One region of the Streptosporangium sp. NPDC050284 genome, then DNA from elsewhere that is predicted to be linked to it. Evidence: predicted binding sites of a transcription regulator. Region 1 holds the regulator's gene; the other holds the start of a gene.
What was found. The regulator LexA, encoded in region 1, represses DNA repair genes until DNA is damaged. The targets are predictions, from matches to a motif close to TCGAACANNTGTTCGA.

Region 1 (7,361 bases):
CTGCTGCGGCGACGCGGTGCCGACGTTGAACCAGACGGGCGAGTTGAAGCTGAAGACCTGGTTGACCAGGGCGTGCTTGAGCTCGTGGTCGAAGATCTCGGCGTCCTCGTCGGTGGCGAAGTAACCGTGCTCGACCGCCGTACGCGTGTAGACGCCCACCACCCGGTCGATCAGCTGCTTGAGGCTCCACTCCCGCTGCGGGGTGCCGACCGCCCCGCGGAAGTACTTGGTGGTCACGATGTTGGCGGCGTTGACCGACCACGACCGGGGGAACTCGACACCGCGCTGCTCGAAGTTGATCGAGCCGTCGCGCCAGTTGGTCATGACGACGTCGCGGCGCTCCCAGACCAGCTCGTCATAGGGATGCACACCTGGCGTGGTGAAGATGCGCTTCATCTTCAGGCCCTTACGCGGCCTCTTGCCTCCACGTGTCACCGCACCGGCGGTCTCCGTCATGACTTCCCCCTTCTGGGGCTCCGTGGAACCCTCGAATCGGACCACACCAACGCGCCGCATCACCCCCGACGCCCGGGGTCTGTATCAGTCCTGCTTGGTGGAGCGCTCCGCCCGGAGCCGCTCGATCTCCGCCTCGAAGTCGGCCAGTGTCTCGAAACCGCGATAGACGGAGGCGAACCGCAGGTACGCCACCTCGTCCAGTTCGCGGAGCGGGCCCAGGATGGCCAGCCCGACCTCGTGGGCCGCGATCTCGGCGCATCCGGTGGCCCGGATGCTCTCCTCGACCCGCTGGCCCAGCTGCGCCAGGGAATCCTCGCTGACGGACCGCCCCTGGCACGCCCGCCGGACCCCGGCGATCACCTTGTCCCTGAAAAACGGCTCCGTCACACCGCTGCGCTTGCTCACCATGAGCAGAACGGTCTCCTGCGTGGTGAACCTGCGCCCGCATTCCGAGCACGTGCGCCTGCGGCGGATCGCCCCGCCGTCCTCGGTGGCCCGGCTGTCGATGACTCGCGTGTCTAGATGGCGACAGAACGGACAATGCACGCGTGTCGCCTCCTTGACCTACCGAAGCGGCCGGCCCACCTCACCTACCCACGACACGCACGGCCAGACGCCCGCGCACACATCTTGAATAGTCGAGATGCGGTAATGGAAACACAAGCTGTGGTGAAGTGTTGCGATGCAGCCACTAGATGTTGTGGTCCAACCGTAGAAGTGCTCGACCATGAACGCAAGTTGAAACGACCTTGCGGCACGAAGTCGCTGATCAGCCCTCACGTCCCGGCGTGTCGCCACCCGCGCAAGACCCATCTCACCCCGGGCGCCTCTTCCCTCACAGTCGTCCCAGGCGACCCGTCAGACGAGACCCTCGCACCCCCTCTACACCCCTCGCCCCATCCGCGCCGCCGACCGACCCCATCCCGCTGAAACGAGGCCCACCCCTCTCGCCGACCGTCCCGACGGAGCTCGACCGGGCGCCGTAGCGGTCGCACGAGCCCCGGCCCGATCGCCGGAGCTCGGACCGGCCTCATCTCACGGAGACGAGGCCCTCGGGGAGATAGAGCCGGGCCCCCGGCCGGACCTCCGAGCCGGACAGCCCGTTGAGGTCCATGATGCGACGCACCGTCGAGCCGGTGTCCGCCTCCTTCGTCAGCGCGTCCGCGATCTCCCACAGCGTGTCGTCCGCGTGCACCGTGATCCGCGGCAGCCCCTCAAGGCCCGCCCACTCGTCCGCCGCGACCATGTCGATGCGCCCGCCGACCCAGAGCACCGCCAGGCTGAACAGTGCGAGCAACACCACCACGACGATCCTTCCACGGCGGGTGAGCCGAAGGGGCCGCCGGGTCGCCCCCTTCCGGCCGGCACCCGGCCGGCGTGCGCCCACCGAGGATGCCGTCGCCGGTCGCGGCGCCCTCCTCGGCCCGGCCCCGCGTCCGGCTCCCCGCTCCGGATCACGCCCGGACCACCGTCCTCGCTCACGGCCGGGGCTCCACCCCCGCTCACGCCCGAGCGACCGCCTCGCCTCGCGGCCAGGACTCCGCCCAGGCTCACGCCCGGAGGCCCCGCCGGGCTTTCGCTCAGGCTCACGCGAGGCACGCCCCCGCTTTCGCCCGGATTCCCGCCTCGCCTCACGGCCGGACCCTCGCGCCGCCTCACGGCCGGATCCCCGCCCGGGCTCACGCTCGAAGGCCCGCTCGGGCTCCCTGCCGGACCTTCGCCCCGGCTCGCGGCCGAGGCGCGCCCCCGGCACCGAGTCCCAGGCGGCCTCCCACCCCTGCTTCGCCTCGGACCTCCGCCCGGACTCCGGCGCGGAACCGGGCTCCGGCCTCGGGGGCGGCACGAGCCGCAGGTGCGGCGCCCCCGGTGATCGCTGCGCCGCCCGGGACCTCGGCGCGATCCTGGATCGTGGTGTCGTCGCGGTCGGTTTCACGGTGGCCCCCCATCCCCTCGACCTGGCCGAACACATGTCGAAGAAAGATCGGTGAATCGAACACGATGTCGATCGAACTCCCGTACGATGTTGTACACCACGGCGTCGCCGATTTCGAGGACATTCGAACAATTGTTTGAGTATGATCTTCGGCCGAGGTATGGTCGCTGTGTGCGACGTGTTAAATACAGACCGGGAGGCGAGGAGTTCGTATGAGCCAGCACAACGAGAACGGTTCGGCCGCCAGCGATCTGGCGGTGCGAAGGCGTGACTCCCTTGGCCTCACCCCCAGGCAGCGGAAGATCCTTGAGGTGATCCGTGATTCCGTGCAGCAGCGCGGCTATCCGCCGTCCATGCGGGAGATCGGCGAAGCGGTGCAGCTCACCAGCACCTCCAGCGTGTCGCACCAGTTGACGGCTTTGCAGCGCAAGGGCTACCTGCGGCGTGATCCGCACCGCCCCCGTGCCTTGGAGGTACGCCTTCCCGGCGAGCCCGTGCTGTGGGTTGATCCCGACTCCGGTGAGGACGAGACTCCGGTCAGCCGTCCGACCGCCGCCTATGTGCCCCTCGTCGGTCAGATCGCCGCCGGTGGCCCCATCCTCGCCGAGGAGAGCATCGAAGACGTCTTCGCCCTGCCCAGGCAGCTTGTCGGTGAGGGCACGCTCTTCCTCCTCCAGGTGACCGGCGACTCGATGATCGAGGCCGCCATCGCCAACGGTGACTGGGTGGTCGTGCGCCAGCAGCCGGTCGCCGACAACGGCGACGTGGTCGCCGCGATGATCGACGGCGAAGCCACGGTCAAGACCTTCAAGCGCAGAGACGGCCACGTCTGGCTGGTCCCGCACAACCCCAACTACGACCCGATCCCCGGCGACGAGGCCACCGTGCTCGGCAAGGTCGTCGCGGTCCTCCGCAAGCTCTGACGCGAGCGTCCCACGCAGGCTCCTCAGCGCTCTCCACAGGCTCCGGCCCGTGGAGGCATCGCCGCTCGAGAACGTCGCACGGCACGCGGGTCCGGACCGAGCCACACCGTGGCCACGCGAGCTCAGCATCACGCGCCTCCAGCTTTCTGTGCGACACGCCATAGAACGACATGCCGGATGGGGCTCGACATCATATGTCGAGCCCCATCCGGCGTTCTCAGGTGATGGGACATCCCCGGGAAGCTCTCTCGTCGGCGGGCACGGGAACCCACCCGGCGAGGCCGAGATGGAGGCCCGCCGCTTGAAGCGGTGCGGATTCTCCCCTGAAGTGGTCACGGGGACACACCGGCCGAGCTGACGCGCGCCCCCCGGGATGCCCTCGCAAAGGCACCCCGAGTTCGTAGCGACCCCGTGAGCACGCGGGACGGCCGCGGCCATGACAGTCACTCAGCCGTCCGTCGTCAGCGGCCCGAGAGCACGCGGGACGACTACGGCACGATGTTGACCAGCTTGGGTGCGCGGACGATCACCTTGCGCGGCGTGCCGGAGAGGAAGGGCTGAACCTTCTCCGACCGCAGGGCCAGCGACTCCAGGTCCGCCTCGGAGATCTCCGGGGAGACCTCCAGCCGGTCGCGCACCTTGCCCGCGACCTGGACGACGCAGGTGACCGACTCCTGGACCAGCAGCGCCGGGTCGGCCACCGGCCAGCCCGCGGTGGCGACCGAGGCGGCGTGTCCCAGCCGCTCCCAGCCCTCCTCCGCCGCGTACGGCGCGACCAGGGACAGCATGACCGCTAGGGTCTCGGCGGCCTCCCTGACCGCCGGGTCGGCGGCACCGGGGCCGGAGTCGATGGCCTTGCGTGCTGCGCTCGTCAGCTCCATCATGCGGGCCACCGCGACGTTGAAGCGGTGGGACTCGACCAGCTTGGTGACCTCGTCGATGGTGTGGTGGACGACCTTGCGCAGGTTCAGGTCTCCCGCGGTGACGTCGACGCCGGGCGCGGAGGCCGCGCCGGCTTCGGCCATGACGCGGAACGCGCGGGCGAGGAACTTCTGCGAGGCCGCCGGGGAGACGTCGGACCAGTCGATGTCGTCCTCGGGCGGTCCGGCGAAGACGACGGTCAGCCTGACCGCGTCGACACCGTGGGCGTCGATCTGCTGGCCCAGGTCGACGCCGTTGCCCAGCGACTTGGACATCGCCTTGCCCTGGTTGATGACCTGCCCCTGGTTCAGCAGGCGGGTGAAGGGCTCGACGAAGTCGATCATTCCCATGTCGTGCAGGACCTTGGTGAAGAACCTGGCGTACAGCAGGTGCAGCACGGCGTGCTCGACGCCGCCGATGTACTGGTCGATCGGACCCCACCTGCGCACGCGCTCGACGTCGAACGGCCCCTCGTCGTAGGCCGGGTCGACGTAGCGCAGGAAGTACCACGAGGAGTCGACGAAGGTGTCCATCGTGTCGGTGTCGCGCTTCGCCGGGCCGCCGCACTTGGGGCAGGAGACGTTGACCCAGTCTTCGGCCGAGGCGAGCGGAGAGATGCCCTTGGGCGCCAGGGCCTCGCCACGCATGTCGGGCAGCGTGACGGGCAGCTGGTCGTCGGGGACGGGGACCTCGCCGCAGTCGGCGCAGTGGATGATCGGGATCGGGCAGCCCCAGAAGCGCTGGCGGGACAGCAACCAGTCACGCAGCCGGAAGTTGACCGTGAAGTGACCGGTGCCCCGCTCGCTCAGCACCTCGATGATCTTCCGGATCGCCTCGGCCTTGGCCAGGCCGTCCAGCGGGCCGGAGTTGACCATCGCGCCGTCACCGGTGGTGGCGACACCGGTCTCGCCGGGATCGGCCAGGCCGGTGTGCACGACCACCCGTACCGGCAGGTCGAAGGTACGGGCGAAGTCCAGGTCGCGCTGGTCGTGGGCGGGCACGGCCATGATGGCGCCGTGGCCGTAGTCGGACAGCACGTAGTCGGCCGCCCAGACCGGCATGCGCTCACCGTTGACCGGGTTGATCGCGTGCCGGCCCAGGAAGACGCCGGTCTTCTCCTTCTCGGTGGACAGCCGGTCGATGTCGGACAGCTTGGACACCTCGCCCCGGTATGCCTCGAATGCCTCGCGCCGGTCGTCGGTGACGATCTCCTCGGCCAGCGGCGCGTCCGGGGCGACCACGAAGAAGGTGGCGCCGTACAGGGTGTCGGGACGGGTGGTGTAGACGGTGACCGGCTCGTCCCGGCCCTCGATCACGAAGTCGACGTCGGCACCCTCGGAGCGGCCGATCCAGTTGCGCTGCATCGTCAGCACACGCTCGGACCAGCCGCCTTCCAGCAGGGACATGTCGTCCAGCAGCCGGTCGGCGTAATCAGTGATCTTGAAATACCACTGGGTCAGCTCGCGACGGACGATCTCGGCGCCACAGCGTTCGCACCTGCCGTCCTTGACCTGCTCGTTGGCGAGCACGGTCTGGTCGTTCGGGCACCAGTTGACCAGGCCGCCCTTGCGGTAGGCCAGACCACGCTCGAAGAAGCGGTTGAAGAGCCACTGGGTCCATTTGTAGTACGAGGTGTCGCTGGTGTGCAGACGGCGGGACCAGTCGAAGGAGATCGCGTAGCGCCTGTAGGAGTTGGCCTGGGTCTCGATGTTGGCGTAGGTCCACTCCGCCGGGTGCGCGTTGTGCTTGATCGCGGCGTTCTCGGCGGGCAGGCCGAAGGAGTCCCAGCCGACGGGGTGCAGCACGTTGTAGCCGCGCTGGACCCAGTAGCGGGAGATGACGTCGCCCAGGGCGAACACCTCGGCGTGCCCCATGTGCAGGTCGCCCGAGGGATAGGAGAACATGTCGAGCATGTAGCGCCGCTCGCGCGGGTCGGCGGGGTCGTCGGAGGCCCGGAAGGGATCCAGTTCCTCCCACCTGCGCTGCCACTTGACCTGCAGGGCCTGCGGGTCATAGTGCTGCTCGTCGCTCTGCATGTCGGCTCGCTCGCTCACGTCGATCTTCCTCGGGGTATGCCTGCGTGGATGGTCTGACCCGTCCGGCCCAATGCAAAAACCCCCCGCTCACGCGGAGGGCAGCCGCATCGGCAGGGCGCTCAGGGACGGGAAGGCCGATGCGGCCCGATAAGCAGGGTCGCGGCACGCATAGGGCAAGACTATCGCAGCCCGCAAGGCGTATTCGTGGCCAGCGAAAACAGGGCCGATCACGGCAAACAGGAGACAGGATCCGGCCAGGTCAGCAGAATGGAGGCTCCCGTTCTCCCCGGGGCAACGAGACCCGATGGCTATACGCCTGTTGTGACCTCGTATGTCTCTCGCGTTTACTCTTCTAACCGTGGCACATTCAGCAGAGCCGGGGCAGGGCCCGGATCCGATGGAGGTCGGCCTGCCCATGCAGGATCCACCGACCGATCCCACCGGACTCCAGTTCAGGGGAGCGTTCTCCAGTTTCCCTGCGAACCCCCCCGTCTCACGTGAGACCATGCCCAATACGCCTAATTCGGGCACCCGCGCGGGAGGTAAGGAAAGCATGGCCTCGGAGCAGTCCAGCCAGTCCCACCTGCCTTCGGCATGGCCGGAGGCTGCCGAGCCGTCGCCCTCGTGGTCGAACGATTCGCTTGGCACCGGACCCCGGCTGCCCCTCCCGCAAGATGAACAACAAAGCGGCAACGGCTCCTCCTGGCAGACCTCACCCGGCGGAGGACAGCGCGCCTCCACCCCTCAGGCCGACATCCCCGGCGGCGGCCGGTCCCAGAACACCCCGCCCCAGAGCGACGGTCGCCCGCAGAGCCCGCAGGCAGACAGCTGGGCGCAAGCCTCAGCCCCGCAGAACGACGGCTGGGCACAGGCGACCACCCCTCAGGTCAGCAGCTGGCCGGATGCCTTCAGCCCGCGCAACGACGGATGGGCGCAGGCGTCGGCCCCGCAGAACAACGACGGCTGGGCACAGGCGACCACACCTCAGGCTGACGGCTGGGCACAGGCGTCAGCCCCGCAGAACAACGACGGCTGGGCGCAGGGATCCGGTTCACAGGCCGACAGCTGGGCACGGGCGACCAGCCCGCAAGC
Region 2 (7,361 bases), on a different contig from region 1:
ACGGCCTCGACCGTCTTGACCTCGACCTCGTTGTGATGGGCCTCGATGGCGTGGACGACGTCCTCGTGCTCGCCGTAGCGTCTGGCGATCTCGGCGCCGATGAGCGCGTGGCTGCCCTCGACTTCATGGGTGAGCGCCTTGCCGATGTCGTGCAGGAGTGTGCAGCGCTTGAGCAGCGTCGTGTCGAGCCTCAGCTCGGCCGCCATGATCCCGGCGATGTGGGCGGACTCGATGAGGTGACCGAGCACGTTCTGGCCGTAGGAGGTGCGGTAACGGAGCTGACCGAGAAGGGTGACCAGCTCGGGATGCATATCGGTGATGCCGAGCTCCACCAGGGCGTCCTCACCCGCGCGCACGCACAACTCCTGGACCTCCGCCTTGCTACGCTCGTGGGCTTCCTCGATGCGCTGCGGATGGATGCGTCCGTCGAGGACGAGTTTCTCCAGGGTCAGCCGCGCGGTCTCCCTGCGGACCGGGTCGAAGCACGACAGCAACACGGCTTCCGGTGTGTCGTCGATGATCAGGTTGACGCCGGTGGTCGACTCGAAGGCGCGGATGTTGCGGCCCTCACGGCCGATGATGCGCCCCTTCATCTCATCGCCCGGCAGGTGCAGAACGCTCACCACGGACTCGGCGGTCTGCTCGGTGGCCACTCGCTGGACCGCCAATGTGACGATCTTGGTGGCGCGCTTCTCACCCTCCTTGCGGGCCTCGCTCTCGATCTCCCTGATGATCAGCGCGGCCTCGCGCTTGGCCTGGTTCTCGATCTCTCGGACCAACTCGGCCTTGGCCTGGTCGCTGGTGAGTCCGGACACCCGCTCCAGGATGATCTTACGCTCCTCGGCGACCCGTTCGAGATCCTCACGGCGGTCGGCCAGCTCGGTCTCCGTCTCGGCGAGCTTGCGGGCCCGGTCGGTCTGGCGCCTGGCTTCCTCGTCGAGACGCTGCTCCCGCTCGGCGAGCCGGTTCTCCCTGCGTTCGAGGTCGGACCGGAGCTCCTTGAGCTCGTACTTCAGGATCTTGCCCTCGGCCTCGGCCTCCTTGCGCATCTCCGCCGCCGCCTCGACCGCCGTCTCCGACTTGCGCAGGAGCTCTCCGGCGTCATCTCTGGCTCTCGCCCGAATGTCGGCAGCCTCGCGTCTGGCCTCCTCCAGGTGGGCCTCGGCCTCGGCCTCCTGCTCGGGGGTGGGCCCCTTCTGCACGGGCCCGGCTCCACCGATACGACGCAGCAACACGACCAGCACGGCTGTCATCACGGCGAGAGCCACAACCGTCACTACCAACATGACGACCATGACCGGATCCATGCGCGCCTCACCTTCCTCGCGTCGCAAATATCAGGCACACGAGGGGTCACACGCACGGCACGGAAAGTCCAGGAGGGGCGCTGTCGGGACAGAAGTGAACCCAGAGGGGATCACCTACCGGCTCTTCCCGCCGGTCCTTCGTTCCGTCCTCATCCGCCAAGCCTGTTTGCCCGTACTACACCGCTATGACAATCCGCACTGCGCGGAGTAACTCCTCACTGCTGTTGAGATTAAGCGTCAGAGAGGTAACGAGCAAGCAAAGACCCGCTGTCAAGCTGCTTCGAACTAGTCGAGCGGATAGCCCGAATCATCCGCGAATGATGATGTTTCCGCGCCCTCGTCCTCCAGAACTTCGCGGATGACACGAAACGCCAGGCCGGGACCGTATCCCTTCCGGGCAAGCATGCCGGCCAGCCTGCGAGTCCTGACCGCGGGCTCCAGGCTTCGGGTCGAGGAGAGCTTGCGCCGAACGAGGCGACGGGCGGTCTCCGCCTCCTCCTCGGGATCGAGCCGATCCACCGCCTCCTTCACGGTCTCCTCTTCCACCCCGCGGTGGCGGAGCTCCGAGGCGAGGGCCTTTCTGGCGAGGCCCCGCCCGGCGTGGCGCGAACTCACCCATGCCGCGGCGAACGCCTCGTCGTCAATGAGCCCGACCTCGGAGAAGCGGTCCAGCACGGCGTCCGCCGCCTCCTGGGGCACCTCACGCTTGCGCAGCGCCTCCGCGAGCTGGGCTCGGGTGCGCGGCGCCATGGTCAGCAGCCGCAGACAGATGCCTCGCGCCACCGCCTGCGGGTCGGCCTCGGACTTCCGGCTCTTCCCAGCCCACTCGGCCGATCCGTCGGACCCGTCTGGTCCGTCGGGTTCCTTGGGAAGGAAGCCCGGGGTAGCCCTCTCTGAGCGCCGCCCGCCACGCCGGGAGGCACGTTTCCTCCGGCCTCGGGGTGCGTCGCCCGCGGGTTCCGCGGTCTCCTCGCGGAACCCTTCCTCGGAAGCGGACGAGCCGAAGTCGCGCCCACGCCCCCTCGGTGAGGCCGCCCGAGGTTCGTCGGGCCAGGCACCCCAGTCCCTCGGCCCGGCCTCGTCGGCCGGACCGGAGTCAGGTCCAGTCGTCATCGATCAGCCCGGACTCAGGCGTCACCCGGCTTGGGAGTGGCGGCCTTGGAACCGCGACCGGACGCGGCGGAAGCCGCGGCACCGGACGCACGACCGGACGCGGCGGCCGGGGCCGAAGCCGCAGGGGCGGGCGGCGGGGCGGCCGGGCTGTCAAGGCGCGGGCCGACGCCCAGCTTCTCCTTGATCTTCTTCTCGATCTCGTTCGCCATGTCCGGGTGGCTCTTGAGGAAGTTTCGCGCGTTCTCCTTGCCCTGGCCGAGCTGGTCACCCTCGTAGGTGTACCAGGCGCCGGACTTGCGGACGAAACCGTGCTCGACGCCCATGTCGATCAAGCCACCCTCGCGGGAGATGCCGACGCCGTAGAGGATGTCGAAGTCGGCCACCCGGAAGGGCGGGGCCATCTTGTTCTTGACGACCTTCACCCTGGTGCGGTTGCCGACCGCCTCCGTGCCGTCCTTCAGCGTCTCGATGCGGCGGATGTCGAGACGGACCGAGGCGTAGAACTTCAGCGCCTTTCCACCGGTCGTGGTCTCGGGCGAACCGAACATCACGCCGATCTTCTCGCGGAGCTGGTTGATGAAGATCGCGGTGGTGCCGGTGTTGTTGAGCGCACCGGCGACCTTGCGCAGCGCCTGGGACATCAGGCGGGCCTGGAGACCGACGTGGCTGTCACCCATCTCACCCTCGATCTCGGCCTTGGGCACCAGTGCGGCGACCGAGTCGATGACCAGCAGGTCGACGGCGCCGGACCGGATCAGCATGTCGGCGATCTCCAGCGCCTGCTCACCGGTGTCGGGCTGGGAGACGAGCAGCGCGTCGGTGTCGACGCCCAGCTTCTGGGCGTACTCCGGGTCGAGCGCGTGCTCGGCGTCGATGAACGCGGCGATGCCGCCGCCGCGCTGGGCGTTGGCCACCGCGTGCAGGGCGACCGTGGTCTTGCCCGAGGATTCGGGACCGTAGACCTCGACGATGCGGCCGCGCGGGAAACCGCCGATGCCGAGGGCCACGTCGAGTGCGATGGAGCCGGTGGGAATCACCTCGATGGGAGCCCGGGTCTCGTCGCCCAGGCGCATGATCGAGCCCTTGCCGAACTGACGCTCGATCTGAGCGAGTGCGGTCTCAAGCGCCTTCTCGCGGTCGTTAGCTGCCATGGGAGCCCCCTGAAGGGTCGCGGGTTGGATCGGTTGCCAGAAAGCTACGGGGTGCCGCCGACAATTTCGGGAGGGCACGCCAGGAGTGGTGGCCTGTTCAATATAGCCGAACGACTGTTCGATCGCCGCCCGTTGGCACCATGGGTTGCGGGAGTCGCGAACCACCGCGGAGGTCACCCGCGCATGACCGGGCACGAACGGACACGAGCGGGCGCGGACGGCGGAGCCGCCTGTGAGGTGTGCGCGACGCCAGGCGCGACAGGCACCATCGGGCACGAATGGATGCGAAAATACATGAACAGCCGGTAACTGACGCAGAACGCCACAAGTTGGCGCAACCAGGCACGGGCGGCGGGGCCGCCGACGAGGCGTGTGGTGCCAGGTGTCGTGGGCACCGGCAGCGGGAGAACCGCCCCGCAGGGCACGGCACCCATCCGAAAGGCGACATTTCCAAGAATTACCTTGAGCCTGTTGTAACCGGGCTGACCTGGGGTGATCCTGAGGGGAAACGACCCGAGGTGCCCAACGTGCCCAACGCGTTCACACAGCAACGCCTAGCCCATCTCGACTCCCTCGCCGCCGAACTGCGACAACGAGGGATGGTGAGCCGCACCCTCGGCGGCGCCGCCCCCGTGCTGTGGGTGTGGCATCCCGACAGTCACCGGCAGACGATCGTCTTCGCCACACCGGTCAAGGACGGCTGGCTGTTTCTGTGGGCACCGGACGGTGAGGAGAGCGCCGACGATCCCGCGCACGCGGCCGAGGTGGTGGAGAGGCTCCTCGTCCCGCTTCCCGAATCCTGACCGGCTCTCAGCGGAGCCTGGGCGAGACGTCGGTCACCCCGCACACGGCGTGCCAGACCTCCTTCGCCCCCACGCCGTCGGCCAGTGCCTGGATCACGGTCCGGCCGCCGAGATCGGCGATGACGTAGTCGTTGGCCCATGAATCGGCGTACTGGTCACCGAAGTGTGACTTCATCCGCTTCCAGAATTCCGACAGGCGCATACCCCAAGTATGGGTCCACTCCGGGGTACGGGAGCCCGTTCCGAGACGCCGCCGAACCGCGAACCACCCGGTCTCCCGGTTTCCCGTCCAGGTCCGACGGGACCGGGACAGGAGACGTACGGGGGAAGGGCCGTCACCGGTGAGAGCGCGGGCGGCCAAGGTCGGGGGTGAGGAGGCGGAGTCGTCAGAGCACGCGGGAGCCGTACATCTCTCCGAGGGGGTCCGCGAGCAGCTCCAGGCGGGCGCCATCGGGGTCGGCGAAGTAGATGGACGCGCCACTCTCGACCTGGTGCGGAACTCCCGCCGCCTCCAGCTTGCCCCGCAAACGCTCCCACGTGGAGGGATCGACGGAGATGGCGATGTGGTGGAGCCCGCCGAGAACCTCTTTGTAGGGGCCGAGGTCCAGGCCGGGGAAGTCGAAGAAGGCGAGGAGGTTGCCGTTGCCGATGTCGAAGAAGAAGTGGTTCGACCCTCGGTAGTCACGGTTCTCGAAGATCTCCGTGAGCGGGAACTCCAGGAGGTCCTGGTAGAACGCGATCGTCGTCTCGACGTCGGAGGAGATCAGCGCGAAGTGGTGCAGCCCCCTCGCGCTGCTCGGCGGACGGTGCTCCCTGAGGTGCTCCGCCTTGATCCGCTCGCGCGTCGCCTCGATGGCCTGATGGTCGATGCTCACCGTTAGCTCACCACTCAATGCGTCGTGTGTTCGTCAAAGTCGTGTCCGTGACGGCAGGGAGCCAACCTATCCCGGACGGCATGTCATGGCCGCAGGGCGTCGGGAACACCCCCGGGGGCGTGATCTCCCTCGCTCCGGCCGCGAGGCCGGTTCGTGTGTCCGCAGGTGACGCGCGGTCTGTCCACTCCCGCCCGCCGGTCGGCGGTGGCGGGTTCTGTCGGTGGGGCCGTGCAGTATGGGCGGTGACCCGGTTGGCCGGCCGGACCGGGAGCTAGGGGGCGGCGATGAGCGAGACAACGGGCGCGGGCGGAGCGCTCGATCACTTCACCCGGATGACCCGAGACTGGTTCACCGGGGCGTTCTCCGCGCCGACCGCCGCGCAGGAGGGGGCATGGGCGGCGATCGCCCGGGGTGACAACACCCTGGTGGTCGCGCCCACCGGCTCCGGCAAGACGCTCGCCGCCTTCCTGTGGTCACTCGACCGGCTCGCCTCCGACCCTCCCCCCGACGCCGAGATCTCCGGTGCGGGTCGGGCGGGCGGTGCGGGCGTGCGGAGCGGGCGGGGGCGTTCTCGCGGGGACGGCGAGCCGGCGAGGCGGTGCCGGGTCCTGTACGTGTCGCCGCTCAAGGCTCTCGCCGTCGACGTCGAGCGCAACCTCCGGGCCCCGCTCGCCGGCCTGAGGCAGACCGCGCGGCGGCTCGGTCTGCCGGTGCCGGAGATCTCGGTGGCGATCCGGTCGGGCGACACCTCCCCGGAGGAGCGGCGCCGGTTCGCGACCAGGCCGTCCGACATCCTGATCACCACCCCCGAGTCGCTGTTCCTGCTGCTCACCAGCCAGGCCCGCGAGGCGTTACGCGACGTGGAGACGGTCGTCGTCGACGAGGTGCACGCGGTGGCGGCCACCAAGCGCGGCGCGCACCTCGCCCTCAGCCTGGAGCGGCTCGACACCCTCCTGCCCAGGCCCGCCCAGCGGATCGGCCTGTCCGCGACCGTGCGCCCGGTGAGCGAGGTCGCCGCCTTCCTGGGTGGGTCGCGCCCGGCGACAGTGGTCCAGCCGCCCTCCGACAAGGAGATCGCGGTCGAGGTGGTCGTTCCGATCGAGGACATGACAGAGCTCGACACGCCTCCCCCCTCCCCCGCCCCCGACGACGACCGCTGGCTGACGGAGACCCCGGCCAGGCGGTCGATCTGGCCGCATGTGGAGGAGCGGCTGTTCGAGCTGATCGGCGACCACGCTTCCACGATCGTGTTCGCCAACTCCCGGCGGCTCGCGGAGAGACTGTGCACCCGCCTCAACGAGCTGGCGTGGGAGCGACGGGACGACGGCGGGGAGCGGGCGGCGGTGGAGGGCGCGGGAGCGGAGCCGGTGCACTGGGCCGAGGGGTTCCCCGCGCCACCGGCCTCCATCTCCACCCCCGCGGCGATGATGGCGCAGGCAGGTGCGGCCAAGGGGGTCGTCCCGGAGATCGTGAGAGCCCACCACGGTTCGGTGTCGAAGGAGGAGCGCTCCCAGATCGAGGAGGCGCTCAAGTCCGGGCGGCTGCCCGCCGTGGTCGCGACCTCCAGCCTGGAGCTCGGCATCGACATGGGCGCGGTCGACCTGGTGGCGTGTGTCGGGGCACCGCCGAGCGTGGCGAGCGGCCTGCAGCGGATCGGCCGGGCCGGGCACCAGGTGGGAGCCGTCTCGCGCGGCGTGATCTTCCCCAAATACCGGGGGGACCTGGTCCAGACGGCGGTGGTGGCCGAGCGGATGAGGAGCGGGGAGATCGAGGATCTGCGCTACCCGCGCAACCCCCTCGACGTGCTCGCCCAGCAGATCGTCGCGATGACCGCGCTGGACGAGTGGACGGTCGACGAGCTGGAGGAGGTCGTGCGGCGGGCCGCCCCCTACCGGACGCTGCCCAGGAGCGCGCTGGAGGCGACGCTCGACATGCTCGCCGGGCGATACCCGAGCGAGGAGTTCGCCGAGCTGCGGCCGCGCATCGTCTGGGACCGGGTGACCGGCACCCTGCGGGGCCGTCCCGGAGCCCAGCGGCTCGCGGTCACCAACGGCGGCACGATCCCCGACCGGGGGTTGTTCGGCGTGTTCCTGGTCGGTGAGAAGTCCTCCC

Region 2: a site for LexA is predicted at 3,678-3,693, ahead of recA (recombinase RecA). Genes of this name have one in related genera too.

What each region holds. Positions count from the first base shown of each region.
Region 1 covers NZ_JBITIZ010000020.1:17,611-24,971, reverse strand. Annotated here, with positions in the region: gene ACIBH4_RS33865 (vitamin B12-dependent ribonucleotide reductase) at 1-456, opposite strand, end outside; gene nrdR (transcriptional regulator NrdR) at 541-1,002, opposite strand; gene ACIBH4_RS33855 (LysM peptidoglycan-binding domain-containing protein) at 1,487-1,762, opposite strand; gene lexA (transcriptional repressor LexA) at 2,602-3,312, shown strand; gene leuS (leucine--tRNA ligase) at 3,801-6,269, opposite strand; gene ACIBH4_RS33840 (hypothetical protein) at 6,823-7,361, shown strand, end outside.
Region 2 covers NZ_JBITIZ010000012.1:53,507-60,867, reverse strand. Annotated here, with positions in the region: gene rny (ribonuclease Y) at 1-1,307, opposite strand, end outside; gene recX (recombination regulator RecX) at 1,593-2,420, opposite strand; gene recA (recombinase RecA) at 2,435-3,571, opposite strand; gene ACIBH4_RS26560 (hypothetical protein) at 4,099-4,374, shown strand; gene ACIBH4_RS26555 (DUF3046 domain-containing protein) at 4,382-4,576, opposite strand; gene ACIBH4_RS26550 (VOC family protein) at 4,761-5,249, opposite strand; gene ACIBH4_RS26545 (ATP-dependent helicase) at 5,534-7,361, shown strand, end outside.